Regions from separate parts of the Faecalicoccus sp. LCP19S3_E2 genome, predicted to be linked through region 1. Evidence: a T-box and tRNA genes for the amino acid it is inferred to sense, from the RefSeq annotation. Region 1 holds a T-box; the other holds one or more tRNA genes.
What was found. A T-box is a leader RNA that pairs with one kind of tRNA and senses whether it is charged. The one in region 1 lies ahead of ACTQX6_RS03690 (valine--tRNA ligase), so its partner is inferred to be a tRNA-Val.

Region 1 (10,646 bases):
GATCACGCAGGCTTGAGGCATCTACATTGCGAATATCTACACCATCCACACGAATCGTACCTTCGCTGACATCATAAAATCTAGGCACCAGATTCACTAACGTACTTTTCCCGGAACCTGTGCTCCCGATAAAGGCCGTTACTTCTCCGGGGCTGGCGGTAAAGCTGATATCGGTTAATACATCTTCATCGGCACCGGGATAGCGAAATGAAACATGATCAAATTCGACTTCTCCGCGTTTTGTTTTATCAAAATCCATCGGATGTTCGGGTTCAAATACGGTATTTTCTGTTTGTAGAATTTCATAGACGCGCAACGCACTGACGTTGGCTCTTGGGATCATGATGGCAATCATCGTGATCATCAAAAAAGCCATGATGACCTGCATTGCATACTGCATGAAGGCCATAATGCTGCCGACCTGAATCATACCACTGTCCACTTGACCGGCACCCACCCATAAGATCAATAGTGTTGTTCCGTTCATCAAGAACATCATCAAAGGCATCAACAAGGCCATGGCACGTGTCGTAAACAAACTGACCTTGGTAATATCCAAATTGGCTTTATCAAACTTTTTCTGTTCTACCGATTCATTGTTGAAGGCACGAATAACAAGAATACCATCTAACAGCTCTTGAACCACACTATTGAGCTTATCGGTATATTTCTGCATCTTTTTAAATTTCGGCATCACGACGGCAAACATAGCTCCGACAATGCTTAAAATCACAACCACGCAAAGCGCAATAATCCATGTCATACCGGCTTCACTTTGCAGAACATGAAGCAAGGCCCCAATTCCAATGATTGGCGCATAGATCACGATACGAAGGATCATGATGATTGCCATTTGAATCTGTTGGATATCATTGGTCGTTCGAGTAATCAAGGTGCCGGTATTAAATATCCCAAAGTTTTCATTGGAGAAATAGGTCACCTTTTTAAACACATCATTTCGCAAGTGAAATGATATACCGGCGGCCACCCGACTGGCAAAATAGCCCACTAAGATTGCACAAATACCACTGGCCAGTGCATAGGCCAACATGACAAGTCCACTTTGAAGGATATAGCTTTGTTGCAGTTGTGTCATATCCATACCTAAATTTTTGTATTCCGTAGATACAAATTGGGCACTCATCGTAGTGATTGTCGATTCGCCTAGGCTTTTGATTTGCTCATCAGCTTGTTCCTTAAACGTCTCTAACTCATTTTCCATCAAAAAAGATGCCAGCTGTTCTTGCGATAGTCCTTCCTTTTGCATAGCCTGCATCACCATCGTAAATGTCATCTGCAGCTGTGTTAAATCCTGGTTTAGTTGATCTAAAGACTCTTTTGACAGATCAGTATCTAAAAAATAAACCGGTTCTTTTTCTAAGGCCGGAACTTCATCAATCTGTTTTGAAGTGGCATTTGTCGGTTCAACTAAAGTATAGGCATCTAAGATTTCTTCCTTAACATCCGCATCGGCCAAAAATAAATAGCCCTGCATCGTTTTCTTGGAAACTCTTTGATACACACCGGAAGTGATTCCCTGATTTTGAATTCCCACATTTACAATATTTTGCATCGTATCCGGTAAATTCAATTCACAATACGCCTGTCCAAACAACAAGACGACAATACAGAAAACGCTTCCGATAAATGGCTTAAAATATCTGAATAGCTTGCTCATTCGATTCCTTTCTTTCCATTACATCACACACGAATCTTCCTGCATTTTTTCTTGTACAAAACCAATCATCTTCTCTAGAATACGGTGAAAATTTTCACAGTCTTCCGGACCCAACATGTCCAGAAATTCATTCAATCGAGCCTGATGACAACTCCATTTCTCTAACATTTTCTCTTTGATATCATCCGTGATCTGAATATAAACCGTTCGCCGATCCACGGTAGAGCGAACACGTTTTACCCATCCGTTTTTTTCATAACCTGTAATGATCTGACTGGCAGCAGCCGGTGTCACTTTTAAGTTTTGTGCTAATTGTGACATGGTCACCTGATGATGTTCGTTATCCGTATAAATATAGATCAAAATACTGAGATCTCTTGCCCGAAATCCCTTAATAGGCCCTCTGGACTTTCTTGTTAACTCCATCAAAGACAACATAGAAGAATTGATCAAATCGATCGTTTCTTGTTTTGACATACTAATCTCCTTTCATTAAGACTCTTAATCTTTTAGTATCTAAATATTATCATCTCATGAACTAATGTCAATATAAAACTTATCTTTTGTGTAAGTTATTTTAATTTGCTTAAATTATTTATATTTTATCAAAAGGAATCATCCATACAGTTTAGCCATAATAAAAAGCTCCACAATGGGAGCTTTTATTTGTAAATCTTAACCGATTTTCTTTAAGATCTCTTCTAAGTTAGCCTGTGTCATATGCAGTTGATCTTCATACGAAGCCAGTTTTGCCTTTTCCTGATCGACTTTAGCCTGTGGTGCCTTGGATACAAAGTTTGGATTGTTCAACATACCGCTGGCACGTTTGATTTCTTTTTGAAGTCTTTCAATTTCCTTTTCCAGCTTTTCTTTTTCTTCGTTGTAGTCAACCAAATCTCCCATACGAACACGAAGTACCGCTTTTTCCAGAGTACGGCTCAAAATATCTTCATCTTCGATCGTTTCAAAGTTAACATGACACATACGGTCGATAATGCGTTTATAATCGTCCGAAAGATCGATCACACTTCCCTGTTCATCCACAATGGATATCGCAAGCGGATTGCTTGGTTTCATATTGTATTCCTGTTTGATCTCACGAACTTTTACAATGATCGATAAAGCCAGATCGACAAATTCTTTTTCGTTTTCTTTGGCATCGAGTTCAACTTTTTCCGGCCATGTTTCCACATTGATGCTTTCTTTATCATGTGGCAACGACTGATAAATCTCTTCCGTTACAAACGGCATAAAAGGATGTAATAGCTTACAGATGTTTGCCAATACAGTAAGCAGTACAGCTTTTGTAGAAGCAACGATATTCTGATTTTCACTATATAAATTGGCTTTACTTAATTCAATATACCAGCTGCAGAAATCATCCCATACAAAACTATACAATTCATTGCCTACCATGGCAAATTCATAGCGGTCCATATTCATCGTCACGTGATCGATGACCGTATTCATTCTTGACAAGATCCATTTATCGACAGCACTTAAATTTTCCGATTTTAATACCGGCTTTTCATCCTGGAGTTGCATCTGTACAAAACGAGCTGCATTCCAGATCTTGTTGATGAAATTCCAGGCGGCATCCATCTTCTTATCATCAAAGCGAAGATCCAAGCCCGGTGTAGAGTTTGTCGTTAAGAAGAAGCGTAAGGCATCCGCTCCTTTATCTTGAATGACATCCATCGGATCAATACCGTTACCCAGGGATTTAGACATCTTGCGTCCTTTGGAATCACGAACTAAACCGTGAATCAATACATCCTTAAACGGACGATTTTTCATACAATATCGTGTTTGGAAAGCCATACGGGCAACCCAGAAGAAAATAATATCATATCCTGTAACAAGACAATCATTTGGGAAATAACGTTTTAGATCGTCTGTTGTTTCCGGCCATCCCAAAGTTGAAAAAGGCCATAAAGCACTGGAGAACCAAGTATCTAATACATCTTCATCCTGCTGCCAGTTTTCAGGATCTTTTGGATCTTCCATGCCTACATAGATTTCACCTGTTGCCTTATTCGTCCAGGCCGGAATTCGATGACCCCACCATAACTGACGGGAAATACACCAGTCTTCGATATTCTCCAGCCATTGTTCAAACGTCTTTTCAAAGCGGGAAGGAACAAAGTTGATCTTTTGATCTTCAATCTTTTGATTTTTTAAAACTTCATCGGCCAATGGTTTCATCTTTACAAACCATTGCTTGCTTAAATATGGTTCTACGATTACACCGGTACGTTGCGAATGTCCTACCTGATGCATATGTTCTTCAATATGATCGACAACATCGGCTTTTTCAAAATCTTCGACCAACGCCTTACGACATTCAAAGCGATCCATACCGGCATATTTATGTGCCATTTCATTCATCGTGCCATCCGGATTCATACAGATCGGCATCAGCAAATTGTATTTTTTAGCCAACATGAAGTCATTTGGATCGTGGGCCGGGGTACACTTCATAACAGCTGTACCAAAGTCCATATCGATATAGTCATCCGCCATGATCGGCAATTCTTCCTCATTGGCCGGATTAATCGCATGCAGGCCAATGATATCCTTATAACGTTCATCATCCGGGTGTACAAAGATAGCCTGGTCGGCAAACATTGTCTCCGGACGTGTTGTAGCAATCACCAGTTCTTTTCCGGTTTCCACCACTTTATATTTAAAGTAGTACATGTGACCTTTGATCTCTTTATGCTCAACCTCAATATTGGATAAAGCGGTCTTGGCTTCCGGATCCCAGTTGATGATTCTTTCGCCCTGATAGATCAGGCCATCATTATACAGATCGACAAAGACTTTTCGTACCGCATGGCTCAATCCTTCATCTAATGTAAAGCGTTCTCTTGTATAATCTAAAGACAAGCCTAATTTAGCCCATTGTTTACGAATCGTTGCAGCATATTCTTCTTTCCATTCCCAGGCGCGATCCAAAAATTTCTCACGGCCAATATCATAACGAGAAATACCCTCGTCTTTTAAACGAGCATCTACCTTGGCCTGTGTCGCAATACCGGCATGATCCATACCAGCTACCCACAACACATCATAGCCCTGTAAACGTTTATACCGACAAATAATATCCTGCAATGTCGTATCCCAGGCATGACCCAAATGTAGCTTACCGGTTACATTGGGTGGCGGGATCACAATACAATACGGTCTTTTTGAAAGATCCCCGGCTGTAAAATAACCTTGGTCGATCCAATTTTGATATTTACCGGATTCTACTTGTAAATGATCATACTTGGGTGCCATTTCTTTTTCCATAGTCATCCTCCTTCATAAAAAAAGCACATCCGATTAGGACGTGCTTGACGTGGTACCACCTAAATTCGTATGTAAAACATACCTCATTACACATAACGCTGTGTCTGCGATGTCTTCTACTCAACTCAAAGACCTGCTCCTAGACTACCTTCATCTTCCCTTTGTGCTTCTTTTCACCAACCAGAAACTCTCTACAACTTCCGGAAAAACTACTCCTTCTATTCCTCGCATTTATGTGTATAGTTTATGTTAAAAGGAATCAAATTTCAAGTTTAATTTTTAAATCAGAAATTGAAAGACAAGAGCCACAAGACAGATAAACAAACTGGAAGCTAAAACAGCACTCATTGAGATTCCAAAGGTTCCCACCAGAAAGATCAATCCCACCAATAAGAATGTACATGCGATGATCTCTAAACGTTCTCGAATCAGACTTGAAGAGAACTTAGAACGCGCATAACTCAAAACACTTAATGAAATACTACAAAATCCCATGACATACAACATTTTCCCTACCTCAACTTTGTCTTTATCATACGTCCTGGAAGTTAAAGCATGGACACTGCTGTGTTAAAAGAATGTAAAAAATAACTATACTTTTGATATTCTACGTGTTATAAAAAAAGTAGAAAGGTAGGTATTTGTATGATCACATTAGAAAACAACATCATCAAATCAGAGGATCTATCATGCAATGTCGCATCAATACAAAAAATTGAGCTGAAGATCGTCCCGGTTAAGAAACCTGCTTCTAAAACTGTTTTGAATTCTCTGGCCAATGCACTGAGTCAATCAATGTCTAATGGAGATGAACCTGTGCAGATCATTCTGCGCATTACCTGTGATGATCAAAGTATAAAAGACCTCGTTTGGAACAAAGAGCCTTATATTCGAAACAATCTGGACTATCATAAAGCTATTAAAGAAGCCAGAGCACTTCAGGAGCAAGTACAAAAATCCATTTCTTAGACACATCATTAAAAAGGAGACTTAAAATTGATCATCAGTCTCCTTTTAAAATAGGTTCTATCAATGAATGATTCTTTATTTTCTTATGTAATCAATGAAGCTGGAGATGTTGTAATACTTTTGACTGTAAGTCTTTTTTGACATGTAAAATGGAAAAGGCTTGTTGCACATCGGAAATAAGTCCACTTTCTAATAAACTGGAGATATTATCGACCAAGGTTTCTACTTTACCTTTTTCTAACCCTTGTTCAAGTCCTCTTTCCTGCCAAGCCAAAAAAGCACCCTCTGAAAATGTACACATCTTCTCTACCTCCGTTTTTAGTTCTTCCGTTACCACTATATCATATTTTTTCTCTAGGATAAGTCGTATTTCATCAAATTCTCGATTTGATAAAAACAATAAAAAAAGAAATTCCATAATATCTTTTGGTCGATTCATAATTTCCTCCAAGTAAATATTGGCATCAGTATGGATACAAGGATACAAAAGATAGATTTGAGAAAAGTCGTAACATTCCGGATCAAAGTGAAAGTTACCTCTTCTTACATGCTCCTGCGTTCGATATTCTAAAAAACAATTATCTTTTTGATGCGCATGATGAAGACAAATCCAGATAGAACGAATATCTATGATTTCATCAAAATCAGAATTTTGAAATCCTAAAGGATCATTCTTTTGTCCTGAAATCAACCTTGACATGTAATATCGACATCTGCGTGGCAACGCATATCGATATGTGTCCTGTCCCTGTGCTTCCAAATGAATTAAAATCTCTCGATGATTGTCAAGCGGATGTTAGATAGAGTACAAAAAATCATATCTGATAATCGCATCCGGAATGCTGGTATCTTCTACATTGTGTGAAAAAAGCTGAGGATGTAAGGAAGATGGCTGCATCAAGTCAATGATTTGATCAAGCGATAGATGTTTGAATTCCTCTAAACATTGTTGAAGAATACAAGCCTGAATTGATTTAAACGATAATATCTTTTTGCTTTGTGCATCAAAGAATCGTTTATCACTATTCAAAGAAAAACCAAGTGCATTTAATTCTATCATATGAGACCCTCCTACATATATATACGAAAATAAATCGGTAAACTATGAATTAAATTTATTTTTTTTAAGATACTTGATAAAAGTCTCATGTGATTGGTTCTTGTGTTGGCAAAATAAAAAAGGTATAGAGCCAAACCCTATACCTCAAAGGATATTTACTGTTCTACTTTAGATTGTACGTATTCTAATACTTCTTCAGCTGTTTGTTTGTTCAAGCATTCCTGAGCTAAATCTTTCATTTCTTCGTAGCTCAAAGATTTGACAACTTTACGAGCCTTCAGGATCTGTGTTGCGCTCATAGAGAATTCATCCAATCCCAATCCTAACAGAATCGGTACGGCATTCGGTTCTCCGGCCATGGCACCACACATACCAGCCCATTTACCTTGTGAATGAGCACCTTTGATCGTGTTGGCAATCAGACGAAGTACACTTGGGTTATATGGCTGGTACAAGTAAGATACATGTTCAGACATACGGTCAGCAGCCATAGAGTACTGAATCAAGTCATTGGTACCGATAGAGAAGAAGTCTGCATATTGGGCAAACTGATCAGCTAATACGGCAGCGGCAGGAATTTCAACCATCATACCTACTTCGATATTATCAGCTACCTGAACACCTTCGGCGATCAGTTCTTTCTTCACATCTTCAAAAATAGCTTTGGCATCGCAGAATTCTTTAACCGTTGCGATCATTGGGAACATGATGCACAGTCTTCCATAAACGGAAGCACGGCACAAAGCACGAAGCTGTGTACGGAAGATATCTTGTTCCTTTAAGCACAAACGAATTGCACGATATCCTAAGAATGGGTTCATTTCCTGTGGGAATTCATAGTAAGACAAGTGTTTGTCACCACCGATATCCAGTGTACGAACAACTACACGTTTACCCTGCATTCCTTCCAGAACTTGTTTGTAAGCTTCAAATTGTTCATCTTCTGTTGGGAAGTGATCCGAATCCATGTATAAGAATTCCGTACGGAACAAGCCGACTCCTTCACCACCGTTTTTCAATACGCCTTCTACATCTTTGAAACCACCGATGTTTCCGGCCAATTCTACTTCATGGCCATCTTTTGTCACTGATTTTTCAGAAACCAGAACCTTTAATTCTTCTTTTTCTTTGGCATAAGCTTCTGCTTTTTCGTTATATGCCTTGATTGTAGCTTCATCTGGATTTACTTCCACAACACCATCTAAAGCATCTAAGGCCAATACATCACCTGTCTTAACTGCATCCATAACACCTGGGCATCCTACAACGGCAGGAATTTCCAAAGAGTTTGCCATGATGGCAGAATGTGAAGTCTTTCCACCGATTTCTGTGGCAAAGCCTTTTACATATTCGTTTAACTGTGCCGTATCACTTGGTGTTAAGTCGTGAGCAACGATGATTGAATCTTCATCAATGCTTGTCAGATCCGGAATGACCAAACCTAACAGATTACATTTCAAACGGAATGTTACGTCCTTAACGTCTGCAGCTCTTTCCTTGAAATATTCGTTATCCATGCTTTCGAACATTTCAACCATCTGTGTAGCAACTACTTCCGTTGCATATTCCGCATTCACTGATTCATTCTGAATCATATTTTTGATCTGTCCGGCTAATTCTGGGTCACCTGCCATCATCAGATGCGCATCAAATACAGCCAGTTCTTCTTCACTTAAGCGTTTTGCAGCTCTTTCTTTGACACCTTCAATGTCTTTTTTTGTTTTCTCCAAAGCTTCATCAAATTTTTTGATTTCTGATTCGGCATCTCCCTGTTTCTTTTCGATTACTACATTTGGTGTTTCCAGTTTATAGACCTTAGCTACGGATACACCAGCACTTGCCGCAATACCTTTTAACATGTAAAATCCTCCTATTTTTAAAGTACTTAGCTCTATACTCGTACAAATTTTATCACTTTTGATCACTTTTTACAATTTTTAAAAGCGGTTTCACATCATTTCTAAGATGAAGTGTTACATCGTTAAAAACAAGCCCTGTTTTCCATCCATTTTTTCTGTTTTTAATCCAGGATCGCAAACTCACTTTCCTTGATACATTGTTTTAAATACGGAATTTGTTTCTCTTCTTTCAGCGTACAATGAAAGAAAAGCTCTTCTTCCATAGAAACGATTTTGGCCTCTAAAAAGAAGATACCATCTTCTTTATATTCATGTATCCAAACGGACTTATCACGATATTGAATCGGTTCCTTTTTTTCCAGCTGATCCAATTGTGAACAAATCAAAGGTTGTTTAGATGCCTGAATCAAGTAGTCCCACTCATGTTCTTCCTTTCGAGCTGACATCAGACAAAGCGATTGTGTCACCGGATCATAGCTTCTTTCACAGGCACCTAACGCCACGACCTTTACATTTTCAAACAGGTGATATACTTCCATCAAACGATATTGATATACTTCCTGTTCCATGTTCACCGGATCTTTTAGCTGATCTTCTCTTTGCAGAAGTTGAATGTAGAAACGATATTCTTTGACCGGTAACGGGATGGAAGAATCCATCTTATAAGCCAGTTCGATATAATCACAGATCATATTTGCCATTTTATGCGTATGATCGTTCATCAAAGCATAAGGCCCATATCCTTCTTTAGCCAATAAAGTTAAAGCTGCATTTTTATAGTAGGATGCATCCATATCCCATTCATTCCATACATAAAACAGATCCATCAAATCATGCGGATCCATATGTAAAAACTCTTTGGTGTCGATATAACCGATCGGTGTCGCAATCGCATTCTCTTTTTCCATCGGCAAAAAGTAAGTTTCATCGTATAAATAGTTCTTATAGAAGACAGGTTCTCGCTTCACTAGATTGCCTCTTAAATAGTCTAACTCATCTTCATACAGATGATGCAGACGATGAAAGTTTCCATCCTGATCAAACTCCAGATCATCCACCAGTTCAAATTCTCCGTTCAGTTCTTGTTGAATATCCATAAAGATATCAACGCAAAACGCATGAAAACCGGCACCGGCATGACGGGTATTAGCACTTAAAATGACCTCTCTGTCTTCTTCATGAACAATGATCTTACCTTGTGGACAGACATCGATCTCTACAACATCGCCACGTTCTTCGATCTGAACATTTTCACGATGGGCAATCGCGCCCAGCACCTGATACAATTCATCTTTTTCTTTTTGATTTCTATCCTTACAAAACAGTTGTACAAACATTCTGATTCGCTCCTTTTCATTACTAACATTATATCAACACCGTCAAGAATCTATGTTATAATAGAAAACATGAATCAATGTACAAAGAATTGGAAGGACTATGAAGTCCTGGATACAGGAAACAAAGAAAAACTGGAACGATGGAATTCCATTATATTAAGAAGACCCGATCCGGTCTGTGTATGGCCAATCGACTCTGAGAATCCGGATTGGAACAAAGCGGATGCGATCTATCATCGCTCTAAAAGCGGCGGTGGCCACTGGGAAACGATCAAAGAAATCAAAGAATTTTGGACGATCGGTTATCGTGGATTACGCTTTAAAATCTCTCCTACCGGCTTTAAGCATACCGGACTTTTCCCGGAACAGGCAGCCAACTGGGATTTTATGATGGATACGATTGAAAACGCAAAACGAGATGATCTTCGTATTTTAAATCTATTTGCCTA
Region 2 (10,646 bases), on a different contig from region 1:
TTAATTTATCGGCTTTGATATGTTGTATGATTCCAAACCATTTTCCATTCTTAGGATGGCGAAATACACCACTAAGCGGATCTCTCTTCCATAAAAATTCCGGACTAACCTGATATTCCTCCAATATCCTTTGTGCAATTCGATTGGCCTGTCTGGATACAAAAGGCGTTTCCTTAAAACAGTGTGCTCGTATATCCTTTAACAATGCGATATATGCTTCCCGAATCTCGGAAACAAAGGCCCCGTTTTGACTTTCGATTCGATAGTTAACATATTCTTCATCCAAGGCCGTATCCCATATCGTCCCCTTTACATGACCATCCTTAAACACAAATACAATCGCTTTAAAACCGGGAACCTGATTTCTGACATAACGATATCCCTTTTCTTCTTTGATAAAGCCATAAGATACAAGCAAGTTCCAATCTACCGTATATTTTTTAAAGATCTCATCTTCCAGCATCGTTTTCTCCCATACGCTCCAATAAGATTTCCAAGCCCTGTGATACGGTACTTTGTGGATCATCCGTTACATAGACCGGACAGTTGACTAAACTCTGCAGGTTTTCCTTCAATCCCTTTAACAACATGGTCCCGCCGCAACAAATGATTCCTCGCATGCGTACATCTTCCTGTTGTTCAGGACTCAAGCCGGACAAAAAATGATAGATCCATCTGGCCCATTGTTCACACAATGGATATAACACCGGAACCAGCATATTTTCATCCAACTGCAAAGACATCAATTTTTGACTTTGCATATTCACACCCTGCACCAACATGGTTTTCGGTTGTTTCTGCATCTGTGTCTGCCCGATGTTGATTTTGATCTTTTCAGCCATGGAATCGCTGATCTGCATATGACAACTTTGACGCAGCCATTTTTGGATCAGCAAATTAACATGCCTTCCCGCTACTTTATACTGACTGCTTCTTTGCATCTGCCCGTTACTGAATACGGCAATATCACAATTAGAAGAACCCAGATTTAATACACAGCTGGCAACAGGAATAAACAGATTTAACTGCGCACCGATAGCCGCCACCCAGATTTCCTGTTCAAAATAAACACGATAGGCTCCAAACTCTAATAAATGCTGTTTCAATTCTTCTCTTTGTTGACGATTTAGCGCCATCGGATAACTAAACAATAGAACCGTCTTCTTAAACATTCGAAAAACTTTATAGTCATAGATCAGCTGTTCCAACAAAGCATGTAAGGCATCAAAGTCAATCTTGTTTTGTGATAAAGGCGAAATGACACGGATTTTTTGATCTAAAGATTCTTTCATTTCCTTTGCCTCATCACCGATGGCAAGTACATTGCCTTTTTGATCTAATGCGACCATGCAAGCCTCATCAAAGAGCAAACCTTCGTTTTCCATGACCAGTCGAATTTTATCGGCTCCTAAATCAATACCTACTCGAATCATAATCTTCATCACTTTCTATATATAATATAAGTATAGCATAGTTAAAAGTCAGACTCTATGTTATACTATAAGTGCGCATTCATGTATAAATCATGAAAATAGAAATCATTTCTTCAGAGAATAAAAAAATGGAAATTCCAACCGACTTTACACTTTTGACGATCGTAGAGCATTTGGAAACGGAAAAAGGAAAACAATATCTGGATTATTGGTTGGATTGGGAAGAATTATTTACCCAAATTCATTTGCCCATATGGATTCTCACGCAAGATGAAAGCACAACCATACAGAATTTTTTGAATACGTATGCCACCAGTCTTCAAGTAGGAAAAAGTACAAATAAAGATTTATTTGATCAACTTGGCTGTATTCGTCAAAAATTTGTTTTTGGAAAAACTTATACGATCTTAGATCCGGCGATTTATCTTTTTTATCAGGATACGCTTGTTTATAAGTCGATTCGTACCCACAACAAAGCTATTGGAGAGGCTTATTTAAAAGGACTGGATATCCAATATAAAAATTTTGTGGAAAATTTCAGAAAAAAATTGACATCCAAAAAAGAATTTGTTAGTATAAGAAAGCGCTAAATGAATGGAGGCTTAGCTCAGTTGGGAGAGCATCTGCCTTACAAGCAGAGGGTCAGCGGTTCGAGCCCGTTAGCCTCCACCATTTTTTAGCCCCAACAATTAAACATGGAGGAGTAGCGAAGTGGCTAAACGCGGCAGACTGTAAATCTGTTCCTTCGGGTTCGGCAGTTCGAATCTGTCCTCCTCCACCATTTCTTGGGGTATAGCCAAGCGGTAAGGCACAGGACTTTGACTCCTGCATTTCACTGGTTCGAATCCAGTTACCCCAGCCACTAAATGCAGGTGTAGTTCAATGGTAGAACAACAGCTTGCCATGCTGTATACGGGAGTTCGATTCTCCTCACCTGCTCCAGTGTATTTTATGCTTGACTGCCCTAAAAACATCTGCTATTATTGTATGGCAATTGGAGGCTTAGCTCAGTTGGGAGAGCATCTGCCTTACAAGCAGAGGGTCAGCGGTTCGAGCCCGTTAGCCTCCACCATTATTATTTTGTGCCGACTTAGCTCAATTGGTAGAGCAACTGACTTGTAATCAGTAGGTTGTGGGTTCGATTCCTATAGTCGGCACCATTATTTTTGACCCGTTAGCTCAGCTGGTAGAGCATTTGACTTTTAATCAAAGGGTCGGGCGTTCGAATCGCCCACGGGTCACCACTTTGCAGGTGTAGTTCAATGGTAGAACTTCAGCCTTCCAAGCTGACTACGTGAGTTCGATTCTCATCACCTGCTCCACATTGTCTCGAAAGCCTTTAGATGAAGGCTTTTTTATTTTTTTCCTGTTCATGACAAATTCAATACAAACCATATTTCACTTTCTATCCAATAAATAGAATCAGCCGACTAACTCCATTATAATCGGCTGATATTTTTTTACTCCTTAAAGAATGCTTCATAAATATCTTTTAGTTGCTTGGTTTCTTCTTCTGTCATTTCTCTTTCATTAGGATCATAGCTATCTACTGTTCCAATATGAGAATTCTTTACTTTTCCATCTTTCATCTCTACGACCATCGGTACATACAAGGTAAGCTGACCATCTTCATTCGTTTCCATATACTCACCCAAATAATTGATGATTCTTTCCTTTTGTTCATCATCATACAAAAGATTATGATCTTCATCTCTGGTCTTAATATAGTAAACCTCTTTCTGATGTTCCTGTGCCACTTCTTTTAAAACCGGTGCAGCATCCTGGCACCATGGACAATCTTCATAGCCAAAATAATATACGCCATCTTCCTGATCCTCTAGTTTTTGTAACACATCTTCCATCGTTAATGCTATAAACCAATCGTCTTTTTGATTATCCGTTTCATCAATACTGCAGGCGGAGTGCTCCTCACAACCTTTCGGAGTCTCAGTCTTTGTTTCCTGTTGCTTATTGATCAAGATCCATAGAACAACACCACATATCATAATTCCTGTACATAGAGTAAATAAGGCAACTTTTCTTTGGTTCATTAAAATTCTCCTTGTTGTTGATTTTTATCTATTGTATACGAATATACCTATAAAAACTATATATTAACTCTAATTTTATTGATCTTGGTTTTGTTTCTCCCTGATAGTACATTCAATTTTAGAGAACATTTCTTTCATTTGATAAAAAATCATTGTTTCTTTCTTTATAGAATAGTAGTTCTTTGTTCCTTCTTTTCGCAATTCAAGAAGACCGGCATTCTTTAAGATTTGTAAATGATGCGATACAGCCGGTCTTGATAGATAGGTATGTTGTGCAAGCTCATTAACACGAAGTTCCTTTGGCTCTTGTTCCAACAATGTTAAAAGGATGAGCTGTCTGGTTTCATCTCCCAAAGCTAAAAAGACTGTGCGCAAACTTAAAAAATCTTTACGGAGATCTTTGATCCTTTTTTGACACGCTTCCTGCAACGAATTATCGACTTTGGACATGAAGCGCCTCTCTTTGTACACCACGTGCATACTTTATAGAAGGATACCCTATCACAAGCGTTGTCTGTACTTTTTTACCTTTAGGAATTTTCAACATTCGCTTCAACTTTATAGAAGTATGAGCTGCCAGTGTAAAAAAGCTACTGTATAAAACGCCAAGACCATGTGCTTTGGCCATGAGTGCCATGGCCGAAGCCGCCAATACCGCATTCGTTTTATCCTTACCGACAACAACGATTACCAAAGGTGCCTTTTTGAAAAAGAAATGATCATCAATTAGAAATTCTCTATATCTTTTACTAAATAAATTCAGCCCTTTTAAAAGTTTTCGAAACAAATGTACGGCAATCTTTTCTGCCTGCTCCCGCTCTTTCTGCAACAAGATCAGTTCCACATCTCGCATATTTCTGGCAGTAGGCATATAACGAGCTGCTTCCAGGAGATCTTGTATCACATCGTTTGGAATCTCTTTTTTCTGAAATTGGCGTACAGAACGATTTGTTTGAATAGTGTATAAAAGTTCTTTAGGATCCATTTCCTTTTGATCGCATTGAATGGGTTCTTGATCAAAGCCTGTCATCGTTACCGCATTTTGTGGACAGATTGCCACACAATGACCACATTTCATACAGTCCTGCGATTGAATTTGTGCTTTGTTTTGTATCAGCCTGATATTTTGCTCCGGACAATCTTTGATACATTGTCTGCATCCTATACATTTTTGCACATCAATCTTTATGTCATGTTTCATACTACTTCCTCCAGTTTTTGAATCAACAGCTTTGCGACAGTTCTGGGTGACCATGGATTTTGCCCGGTAATCAGTCTTTGATCCTCAATCGCATAGCTTGTAAAGAATCTTTTCTTTGAATAAAATGCTCCCTTTTCTTTAAGAGCATCTTCCGTAGAAAAAGGAACCAGATTTCGTTTCCGGCTTAACAACTCTTCTGTGTTGGTAAAGCCTGTCACATGTTTATTTTTTAGTAGAGGTGCCCGTTACCATCACTTAGAGGCATAAACCAACTACACCATGGCATACGGCACTGATATATCCTTTTTGTTCATAAATCGTTTCCGCAATCTGTTTCAGTTCTGTATTCTCTACAAAATCCCACAGGACACCATGTCCTCCGGTATAATAGATTGCCTGATAGGCACAGGGATCGATCTCTTGCGGCTTTTGGGTCTTTGCCAAAGCTCGATCGATAAAATCTCTATCTTTATACCATTTATAATCGATAGAATCAGCATATTTTATGGAAACCGGATCAATAGGCACATAGCCACCTGCCGGACTGACAAAATCCACCTCATAGTTCATCTTGACCATTTCATCATAAAAATGAATCAGTTCTCCCAACCATAAACCGGTCGGCTTATCAATTGCTCCATATGTGCGTATATTGGTTTCTACGATCAGTATCTTTTTCATCGTTACATTCCTTTCGTTTATTCGTTTGAACCACTATACCATAAACCGATTGTTTTTGTCTGATTGGTAAAGAAAGTCTTTCCCATTCAATTTGAATATGTTAAGGACTAATTTCTGATATTAGTAAATCTCATCGATTCTTTATATAAAAAAACTTGCATGTCTAAAATTCAACATGCAAGTTCATTTACTATCGATTATTCATCCCCCAGTTTGCTGGCGACAAACCATCCTGCAATAAAAGTAATCAGACCTATAACGATCATCATAATCGAGGATTGACTCCAGTCCGTTTTTAATAGGATTGCTACAGGACTGGCCGTTATCAAACCAATGATAGCATAATACGCTGATATTTCCCAACGCATTAAAATCCATTCAATTAGCTTAGCAATCGCAAAAATACCAAAAACAACGCCAACACCGAACGGAATCATCACCATACAGCAGTTGATGAAAGCCGGTATATCAAAACTTGTAATAGCATCTACAGTTTGATTTACATAAGATAAAATCGTTTCATAATAACCTAAAAGCATCAACATCATAGACCCGCTCACGCCAGGAATAACCATGGTAGCCGCTGCAATGATTCCCACAAACAGCAAAACAAGAAATTGTAAAAGATCCACTTGAAGCCTTTGTGCTGAACCACTATCTTCTCCTATAACAGCCATACCAACCACAATAGCAAAGAAAATCAACAAAGGAATCCAATTACTTGATTTTACGGGATTTGATCCTTTTACCTTTTTTAAAATAAATGGCAGGCTTCCGACAATCAAGCCGCAAAACGCAAAATTCGTCGGAATGGGATAGTTCTGTAAGAGAAATTCAAACAGGCGGGATAAAATAACAATAGCCAAAGCAGCACCAAAGAAAATTGGCAATAATAACTTCATACTACTTTTAAATTCACTCTTTAAATGAGTAATAGAGTGAATCAACTTATCATACAATCCCATGGCCACCATCATCGTGCCACCACTTACTCCCGGAATAATGTTGGCAATACCAACAATCATTCCCTGAAGAATCATCTTTATCATAGGTACCTCCTTAAAAAACCATGTATGAAATATATCATAGAAAGACATTATCTACAAATTAATATTTCGTATAGATACAATACGCTTGTATTTACAAAGTCCCTTTTTTATAATGGATAAAAAGAAATGGAGGTCTGTATGAATAAAAATATCATTGCGATGCTTCTTTATTTTTTAGCCGCTCTATTATTTCTGCTTTATGTATTTATTAAGACACCGACCGTTCTGGCAGGATGTATCATTTTGATCATCGCCGTTATTTACTCTCGGATGAATAAAAAATCTTCTTAAAGAAAATGACAATTCCCTCTCAGGAATTGTCATCGTTCAACGAATTCAATAAAATTTTATAAGTTTTGTGTCACTTCAACTTTTACTTTGTTTTCTGCTTCCAGATCATATGTGATCTTTGCGACTTCATCCAAATGATGTTTTAAGATACCTTGTACCGTATCAAAAACCTCATCTTCTTTTTCCTGAGATGGACAGTCATACTCAATACTGGTCACAACATGTTTTTTTGTAGAAATAGATTTCAATTCATCAATTGCACTCATATTCATATACCTCGTGCTTTTAGTCTAATCTGTTTTTTACCGTTTGTCAAACCGCATAGTAATTTAGAATGTCTGCCGGCTTTAACTGACTTTTTTGGGCAAAATCCATATCCTGAATCAATTTCCCTTCATTTAAGATAAACAGACGATTTCCATTATCCAAAGCATCCTGAATATTATGCGTGATCATTAACGCTGTCATATGCTCTTTTTGAATCAGTTCATTGGTAATTTCCAGAATCTTTTGCGCACTTTTAGGATCTAGAGCCGCTGTATGCTCATCCAATAATAAGATCTTTGGCGGATTTAACACAGCCATCATCAAAGCTACCGCCTGTCTTTGCCCACCGGATAAAAGTCCGATCGGTGTCTTTAAACGATCTTCCAAGCCCATGTCCAAGGTTTTCAGCTTTTCCTGAAAATAGGCACGATCCTGTTTATGCACCGCCAGAGAAAACTTTCCATATTTCCCGGAAGAATACGCCAAAGCAAGATTTTCTTCCACCGTTAGATGCGGGGCTGTTCCATGCTCCGGGTTTTGAAACAAGCGACCGATATAGCGAGCCCGTACATGCTCCTTCTGTCGTGTAATATCTTCCGAATCTAGAAAAATCTTTCCTTTCGCCGGTTTTAATGCACCTGTAATCACATTAAACAATGTACTTTTTCCGGCCCCATTACTGCCCAGCATCGTGATAAAATCACCATCCTGGATCGTAGCGCTGAAATCCTCCAATGCGACTTTCTCTAAAGAAGTGCCTTTATTGAAAATGACCGATATATTTTCTAATTTAAGCATTTTCTTTTTCCCTCACTTTCTTTAGATACGGAATGGAAATAGTCAAGGCAACTAAAATGGCAGACATCATATTCATATCGGTTGCCGGAATGCCAAACTGCAGGGCAATCGTGTAAAGCACCCTATAAATACAGGCCCCCACGATGGCACTGGCAAGGCCAAAACCAATCGTCTTTTTGCGCAGAATCGCTTCTCCGATAATGATACCAGCCAATCCTAATACCATCATCCCGGTTCCTCCGGTCACATCGGCAAAGTTTTGGTATTGGGCCAGTAAAGCACCGGATAAGGCAACTAGTCCATTGGATAGAGACATGCCTAAAAATTTCATGGTATCTACATTGATACTGCTGGATTTGACCATCGTTTCATTATCGCCGGTCGCCCGCAACATCAAACCAGTATTGGTCTTAAAGAAGGCAAATAAGAATAGCCCCACACAAACACTGATTACTACCAGGACCAACAAAGTAAACGGAATCATCGTAAACACGGAATCCGTATTCAACAAGGCAATATTGGGAGAGCCGGACATGATCCTAAGATTGATGGAATAAAGAGCGGTCATGGTCAAGATTCCGGCCAATAACGCATGAATTTTCATTTTTGTCTGTAAGAATGCTGTGATCAAGCCACACACACAGCCCGCCAAAAAACCTAACAAAAGTCCCAGTATCGGATGTCCCTGTACCGTACATACCGCACATGTAGCCGCACCGGTCGTAAAGCTTCCATCTACTGTCAGATCGGGAATATTTAAAATTCGAAACGAAATATATACGCCCAGAGAAAGGATGGAAAAGATCAATCCTAACTCTAACGCTCTTTCAAGTATTGCCAAGGACACAAAGCTCACTCCTATCTTACATCATCACTAAATGTTCGTTATTTTGAATATCTTCCGGTAAGATAATTCCTAAAGTATCTAATACCTTTTGGTTCACATAAATATTCAAATCATCTTTAAAGACCTTTACCGGTATATCGGCAGGACTTTTACCTTTTAAAATTTCATCCACCATATTGGCTGTTTCTTTACCTAAATTTTCATAATCGATACCAACCGTCGCAAAACCACCGTCCTGCACCATGGAATCAGCTCCGGTATAGAATGGAACACCGGCATCGAGTGCAATTTGTGATAGAGCTGCCATACCACTGGCAACCGTATTATCATTTGGTGCTAATAAGATATCCACTTGTTCACATAGAACACTGGCAGCACTCTGCAGCTCGGTTAAGTTAGAGCCGGTACCTTCCTGTAATGTCAATCCGTTTTCTTCACAGTATTTCTTTGCCTTTTCTAAGTTTGCCTTGGAATTGGCTTCACTGGCATTGTACAAGAATCCAACTGTCTTGACTTCAGGATTGATTTCTTTAGCCAGGTCTAAGATCTGATCGATCTGTACTTCATCGCTGGTTCCTGTAATATTGCCGGATGGTTTATCCATATCTTTGACTAATCCTGCCCCAACCGGGTCACTGACGGCACTGAATACGACCGGAATCTCATCGGATACATTAGCCGCTGCCTGCGCTGTCGGTGTGGCAATGGCAACGATCGCATCAACCTTTTCATCCTGATATTGTGACATGATCGAAGTCAAGTTACTTGTCTGTCCGGAAGCATCGGTAAAATCATATTTTATCGTCTCTCCGTCTTTATACCCCAGCGTTTCCATCTGTTCTACAAACGCATCGCGAATCGTGTTGAGTGAAGTATGGCTCACTAACTGAGAAACACCGACTGTCGGAATATCCGAACCGGATGAAGAACATCCAAACAATACGCTGCAAGTCAATGCGGCAGCTGCCAATTTTGATAAAGTTTTCATTTTGTCTTCTCCTTTTCTTTATCATTGTTTGGATAGCAATTCGCGGGTATAAAAGAAAAAAGTCCCATGTCAAAATACTTTGACACAGGACAAATCGTTTCTTGATCTGCGGTACCACCTGTATTGGTAAAAATACCCACTCATATAAAATGCTATCACATTTCTCTTGTTGTAACGTACAAGTCACGTCTTGGCTACTCACTCGTTTTCACCTTGCCCTTGGAAGTCCATTTGCAGAACTGTTACGATCAGGCTTTCACCACCCCTGACTCGCTTGGCGCACATCTTTCTGTTTGATCTCTTCCGCCTTGGTTTACTATAGGATACTCCATAAATGAAAAGAACGCAACATTTTTATGAAAGAAATTTTCAATTTATTCTTTTTCCATTCCTTCACTGTATGCCAGGCGATCTTCCTGCGTAATCTTGCGTTGCACCCGACATGGATTGCCAAAGGCAATAACACCTTCCGGAATATCTTTGGTTACGATGCTTCCAGCACCGATGATAGAATCCTTTCCGATCGTTACCCCCGGACAGATGACACAATTAGCTCCGATCCACACATTTTCACCAATGGTAATGGGTTGGGACGTATTCATTCCTTCTTTTCGCTGTGCTGGAAACACGCCATGCCCGGCACAAGTTATTGTGACATTCGGCCCAATAAAAACGCCATTTCCAATATGTACCGGTGATGTATCCAATATCACACAATTATAATTAATGACACAAAATCCATCAAAATGAATATTAAAGCCATAATCACAATGAAATCCCGGTGCAATATTGACATGATCACAACAAGTACCAAATAAAGTCTGTAAGATTTCTTTGTTGTCAGGATCTTGATCATGTGACTGACAAAGCTTTCTTGTCTTTTCCTGTAAGGTAAATGGTGTTTTAGTAAAGTGCGCTACATAACCGTCTTTGCTTTGAATCCTCTTTTTATAATCCATACATTCTCCCGTAGAAAAAAAGTTCCGTGCCTGCACAGAACTTCTTCTTTCTATTTTACTTCATGTGTCCAACCGTAGGTA

Region 2: it encodes a tRNA-Val, which carries the amino acid that the T-box ahead of ACTQX6_RS03690 (valine--tRNA ligase) is inferred to sense. The anticodon was not compared.

The regions. Positions count from the first base shown of each region.
Region 1 covers NZ_JBQKEP010000003.1:66,140-76,785, reverse strand. The annotation lists gene ACTQX6_RS03700 (ABC transporter ATP-binding protein) at 1-1,678, opposite strand, end outside; gene ACTQX6_RS03695 (MarR family winged helix-turn-helix transcriptional regulator) at 1,697-2,155, opposite strand; gene ACTQX6_RS03690 (valine--tRNA ligase) at 2,354-4,972, opposite strand; T-box leader at 5,004-5,207, opposite strand; gene ACTQX6_RS03685 (hypothetical protein) at 5,252-5,479, opposite strand; gene ACTQX6_RS03680 (hypothetical protein) at 5,618-5,941, shown strand; gene ACTQX6_RS03675 (hypothetical protein) at 6,033-6,380, opposite strand; gene ACTQX6_RS03670 (hypothetical protein) at 6,738-7,001, opposite strand; gene ptsP (phosphoenolpyruvate--protein phosphotransferase) at 7,157-8,860, opposite strand; gene ACTQX6_RS03660 (hypothetical protein) at 9,022-10,197, opposite strand; gene ACTQX6_RS03655 (class I SAM-dependent methyltransferase) at 10,267-10,646, shown strand, end outside.
Region 2 covers NZ_JBQKEP010000009.1:1,004-11,649, forward strand. The annotation lists gene ACTQX6_RS08705 (MmcQ/YjbR family DNA-binding protein) at 1-463, opposite strand, end outside; gene ACTQX6_RS08710 (rod shape-determining protein) at 450-1,433, opposite strand; gene ACTQX6_RS08715 (hypothetical protein) at 1,526-2,023, shown strand; tRNA gene ACTQX6_RS08720 (tRNA-Val) at 2,030-2,105, shown strand; tRNA gene ACTQX6_RS08725 (tRNA-Tyr) at 2,131-2,214, shown strand; tRNA gene ACTQX6_RS08730 (tRNA-Gln) at 2,220-2,295, shown strand; tRNA gene ACTQX6_RS08735 (tRNA-Gly) at 2,302-2,375, shown strand; tRNA gene ACTQX6_RS08740 (tRNA-Val) at 2,430-2,505, shown strand; tRNA gene ACTQX6_RS08745 (tRNA-Thr) at 2,518-2,593, shown strand; tRNA gene ACTQX6_RS08750 (tRNA-Lys) at 2,602-2,677, shown strand; tRNA gene ACTQX6_RS08755 (tRNA-Gly) at 2,682-2,755, shown strand; gene ACTQX6_RS08760 (transporter accessory protein) at 2,894-3,484, opposite strand; gene ACTQX6_RS08765 (ArsR/SmtB family transcription factor) at 3,560-3,934, opposite strand; gene ACTQX6_RS08770 (nitroreductase family protein) at 3,918-4,685, opposite strand; gene ACTQX6_RS08775 (hypothetical protein) at 4,682-4,903, opposite strand; gene ACTQX6_RS08780 (type 1 glutamine amidotransferase domain-containing protein) at 4,941-5,366, opposite strand; gene ACTQX6_RS08785 (DUF368 domain-containing protein) at 5,564-6,415, opposite strand; gene ACTQX6_RS08790 (hypothetical protein) at 6,554-6,706, shown strand; gene ACTQX6_RS08795 (hypothetical protein) at 6,763-6,972, opposite strand; gene ACTQX6_RS08800 (ABC transporter ATP-binding protein) at 7,019-7,771, opposite strand; gene ACTQX6_RS08805 (ABC transporter permease) at 7,764-8,618, opposite strand; gene ACTQX6_RS08810 (ABC transporter substrate-binding protein) at 8,635-9,606, opposite strand; gene ACTQX6_RS08815 (sugar O-acetyltransferase) at 9,981-10,565, opposite strand; gene ACTQX6_RS08820 (branched-chain amino acid aminotransferase) at 10,616-10,646, opposite strand, start outside.